Regions from separate parts of the Corynebacterium auriscanis genome, predicted to be linked through region 2. Evidence: predicted binding sites of a transcription regulator. Region 2 holds the regulator's gene; the other holds the start of a gene.
What was found. The regulator LexA, encoded in region 2, represses DNA repair genes until DNA is damaged. The targets are predictions, from matches to a motif close to CGAACANNTGTTCG.
Positions count from the first base shown of each region.

Region 1: CAURIC_RS03510 (HNH endonuclease signature motif containing protein) is a predicted target of LexA. The motif match lies at 1,645-1,658, and genes of this name have one in related genera.

Region 1 covers NZ_CP047046.1:841,593-843,951, forward strand. The annotation lists gene CAURIC_RS03505 (heavy metal translocating P-type ATPase) at 1-232, shown strand, start outside; gene CAURIC_RS03510 (HNH endonuclease signature motif containing protein) at 229-1,494, opposite strand; partial or broken gene CAURIC_RS03515 (IS256 family transposase) at 1,966-2,359, opposite strand, start outside.
Region 2 covers NZ_CP047046.1:1,389,159-1,391,517, reverse strand. The annotation lists gene CAURIC_RS05845 (DeoR/GlpR family DNA-binding transcription regulator) at 1-414, opposite strand, end outside; gene lexA (transcriptional repressor LexA) at 525-1,349, opposite strand; gene CAURIC_RS05835 (hypothetical protein) at 1,665-2,102, shown strand; gene nrdR (transcriptional regulator NrdR) at 2,222-2,359, shown strand, end outside.

The sequences.
Region 1 (2,359 bases), 550 kb from region 2:
TATCACCCTCGTGCGAGCGGAGTTGCCTGCAGCGGTTGATGCGGTCAAGCTTTCTCGGCGGACGTTGCGAACCATCAAGGGCAACCTGTTTTGGGCGTTCGCGTACAACGTCGCGGCGATTCCGCTCGCGGCAGCGGGGTTACTGAACCCGATGTTGGCGGGAGCGGCGATGGCGCTGTCCAGTGTGTTTGTGGTCAGCAACAGTCTGCGTTTGCAGGCGCAGCGGCTTTAGTACGGTGGGTCTTCCGGCAGCGGTCCCCATATCCGCTGTGATTTCCTCCTGTTGAATTCGGCGAGGGTGAGCGTGCGACGGACGGCGCGTTGACGGAAGGTTTCCCTACCGAGTGGTCCGTTGGGTGCGGTGATGACCTGATGGCCGTCGCCGTGGCTGGTCCATACCTCTACGCCGTCTTGGTTGATGGTTACATCCCATGATCCGGCGGTTTTCGCGTTGTGGTGTTTTGCACAAAGGCAATGAAGGTTTGACGTGCTGGTCGGTCCTCCATCAGCGGGGTTGTCATGGTTGTACCTCTGGACGTGATCGAGTTGGCATTTGTGGGCGGGCACGTCGCATCCGGGAAAGCGACAGGTGCCGTCTCTGCCTTCGACGCTGGCCCGGACGATGGGGGATGGTGCGTAGCCATTGTTGGCAGTAAAGCCCGGTGCTTGTAGGTGGGTGATTCGTTTCATCCATTTCTTTGTTGCAAGGGGATTTAGCCAGGTGCCTGCGGCCCAGATTTGGGAATCGGGCAGGTCCACGCGACGGTATAGGTTTAGGTGGATTTCGGCCGTGGTTTGACCGCGGACGATTTTGAGCAGGGCTTCTGCGCGCGAGCAGTTCTCCTTTTTCCTTACGTTGTCGAGGGCTGCGGTGAGTTCCTGGGCCTCCAGTTTTGGCAACGTGAGGAAGAAGTCGGTCGTCTGGTCATCGCGATCATCGATGTTGAGGCGGGTTGACGAGAGGAGACTGTCATCGTCCTCGGGAGGCTGGGGATCTTCGTCGAGATCTTTGGGGCAGGCTAGGTGATCGTGTTTGTTGACGATATGCTTCATGCGGCGCCGAAGAGTGGTGGGGCTCCACATCGCCTGGTTCGGCTGGGTGGGGAGGAGGGCTTGGTAGACTTCGGGTTCCATGGCTGCGACGACATCGTCGTCGACGCATTCCAGACTGTCGGCGATGTTGCGCCAAATCTCCAGTGAATAGGCGCCCGTGTTGCCTAGCTCGACCAGTGACGGAAAGCGGTCGAAGAGGCGGCCGATCTCTACCAGAGTCAGTGCGCGGTATTCGGGCATGCCGAGCCGGGCCCCTAACCTGGTTGAAACGTCGCTGATGCAATCGTCCATATCGGGCGCGAAGGCTAAAGCCAGCCGGACGTGTGCTTTATTGATTTCGCGAATTTCGCAGCTGTAGATATCGCTGGGGTCGCATACGCGCCAGCTGGGTTGTGGGTTGTTGTGGTTCGGTTCTCGCGGTGGTCTGGACTGGGCGAACATGGTCCCCCTCGGACGGTTCTTGGACGATTCTTGCTAGTTCAAGTCGCGGATATGTTCGGTGTTTAGAAGGTGTAGACGATTCCTGTTTGTCAGGCTCGCTCTCATCATATAGACCGCCTCAGACATCGCTGCCGACATCTTTCAGAAAATCGAACACGCGATCTAATTCATGTGGAAAATGCTGGTGCAGTGTTGGGGTGCTTAGCCGAACTGACCTCGCGCGATGTGGTGGTGTGACGAGGGGAATTCCGGGTTGCCATTCGCTAAGTGCGCCCGCTAGGTGAGCCCGCTAAGTGGGGGGTCGTTGAAGTTGGCAGTGATCTATTGGGGGAGGGGGGCGGGTTAAGGGACAGAAAGTGTGTCTGAATTCCGCGGGAAATCTAGGTCAGGGTATGTAAACAGGTGCTTTATATTACTGGTTGTGGACGTGTCAAGTTTTTTTGTGTGTGGTGTTTTGTTTTCTAGATGTATGGGGGCGAATCGGTCGGGGTAGGCGACGATCATTTGGTTGAGTGCATCCAACCAGCCGACGGTTGTTCTCCCTTCGATTATGCGTCCCGATTTATCTGGTTTCGGTGCCCCTTTTGCTTTCTTTGCACGCTTGAGTGCTCGTTTGTCTTCGATTGTGCAGATCGTCAACCACAACGCTTTTACTGCAGCGATATCGTTGGGGAACTGGATGCGATTGCGGGTGGCTTTACGCAGTTCACTATTGAGTGATTCGATCGCGTTGGTCGTGTAGATCATTTTCCGCACCTGCGGGGTGAACTGCAGAAATGGTACGAATCTGTCCCAGGCGCGTTCCCATACCAAGACAGATTGTGGGTATTTCTTACCGAGGTCACTGACGGCAAACCGATCCAAG
Region 2 (2,359 bases):
TGCCTGGCCGGGAGAGATTCCGTCACCGTCTGCGTCGATCAGATGGGGGGCGTTGCCCCTGACAGACTGTTCGGCTAGGTAGTCGGCCAGCACGCCCGTGGTTGTGCCGGCATCGAGAAAAATAGTCGAACCGGGTTTAGGCAGATGCTGTGCGGCTTCTCGGCCGATGGCCAGTTTGGCCTGAATACTAGCTTTCGAGCGGGTTTCCACACTGGTGTATTCAGTGTGGTACTTAGGCACGGGTACGGCCCCGCCGTGTACGCGATAAAGCAGCCCGCTGTCATTGAGGGCGGCGAGGTCGCGACGAATAGTTTCGGCCGTTACGCGAAAACGATCGGCAAGTTCGTTGACTGTGACTCGACCTTGCACCGCGGCGAGGGAGACAATCTGTCGTCTGCGTTCGGTGGATTGCACTCCTGTCGCTCCTTGCTGGGAATATGCCGACTACTTTTGGCCTGTCGAACAAATTCTAGCGAGGTAGTTGAACCCCGGGCGTGAGTGCCGGGGAACGGGGGTGGCGAGTGTTAGATTTTGCGGAGCACGGCGACAACTTTGCCAAGTATTTGGGAGTGCTCGGCTGGGATTGGCTCGAACAGATCGTTGTGGGGGAGCAGCCACAGTCCCTCAGAATCTTTGTGGAATTCCTTCACGGTCGCTTCGCCATCAATCATCGCTGCAACGAAGTCACCAAAGTCAGCGGTGGACTGGGAACGTACAGCGACCCAGTCACCGTTGAGAATGCCCGCATCCCGCATGGAATCGCCGACAACCTGGAGCAGGAAGAGTTCTCCGCCCCCCACCAACTCACCCGGAAGTGGAAAGTGAGCTTCCACGTTTTGCTCCGCGAGGATGGGGTTGCCAGCAGCAATCTGCCCGACAACGGGGACGTAGGTCGCCTCAGGCAGGTTTTCATCACCTTCAGAGCGAGGTTGACGGCCGGGTTTGCGCCCTGGGGTCTTCTTGCCACGCTTTTCATATTCACGAACGTCTACGGCGCGCGGTTTCTTATCCTCACGTCGCAGGTAACCGGCTTCCTCAAGCAAATTGAGGTGGTAGGAGACCGACGAGGTTGACTGCAGGCCGACTGCATCGGCGATTTCACGAATACTTGGGGGATATCCGCGCAAGCTCTTTGAATTTTGAATGACCTCTAGAATGCGACGCTGGCGCTCCGTGGGTTGCTTCCGCCCCTGAGCCTTTTCGGCCCTACGATCGGCATCGGATTTTTTGGGCCGTCCGCGACGCGGTGGCGTGCTGGAGTTGGGCAATGGGGTGGGGGGCGTAATGGGTGAATTATCGGTGGACTTTGGGTTCGCAGATCGGGGTTTCTGGCTGCCGGCGGGCGACATGGGGGCTCCTAACTTTGATGACTCATCGATTCTTACACTACCGCAGTTGCGGACAGTTTTGGCATAGGTGTTCGAAAAATGTTCGAAAAAACACTCGACAACAATCGAACAACCGTGCTAGCGTGTGAATTGTCGTCATAATAGAACAGAAGAGCGAAAATGTGGTTGTTCGAGGCTGGGTTGTCGTCCCTGGTTCGTAATGTGACGATCGCAAGCTTTCAGCCGGGTTACCCGGCGGGCTATGGGCAACCGGAGCACTCTTCGGAGCGCTTCCGTTTATTTGGCTAGTAAGAACACTAAGAAAGAGGTTATGACATGTCCACTCCGGTTATTTTTTCCCGTCGTCCCCTAGCAGACCTGAACAATCAGCAACGGGGGTATGCGATCGTGGAAGGTCGCCGCGTACCGCGCACCGCAGGAGTGCGGCGACCTCACACCGTTAAACCCCAGTGGGAGCAAGAGGATTCTCGTGGAGGTTCGAACACGCGTTTCGCCGGTCCAGTATTGGAACGGGCACCCCGTAGCGTGGCGAGCGGTCATATCTTAGCCACCTCTCATTGTCGAACGCATTCGAAGCGATTGGGTTTGCTCGAACGTATTCGTCGCCGCACCTTGGCTATAGTGTCATCTCCGGGCGGAGTTATCATTTCCACCTCGGCTATTTTCCTTTCCATTACCTTGGCGCCGGTGGTAGCCGAAGAGCCCGTGCAATTGTCGGGAACAGCTCCAGCGCAAATAGCACAGATGAAGTAATTCAGGGGCGAGTCATAGAGAGTAGGAAAACCGCGGGGCGGGGGCTTTCAGCAGCCAAAGGTTCCGCGTTTTTCCGGCCCACTGTTCTGGGATTTGGGTGTGGGACTAGCATTAAGGCCGTGTTGTGTCCGTCTTGTAGTTCCCAATCCTCGAAAGTGGTCGACTCCCGCACCGTCGATCACGGCGTGGCGATCCGCCGGCGCCGTGAGTGCAACAAGTGTGCCACCCGCTTCACCACACTAGAACGCAGCATCTTG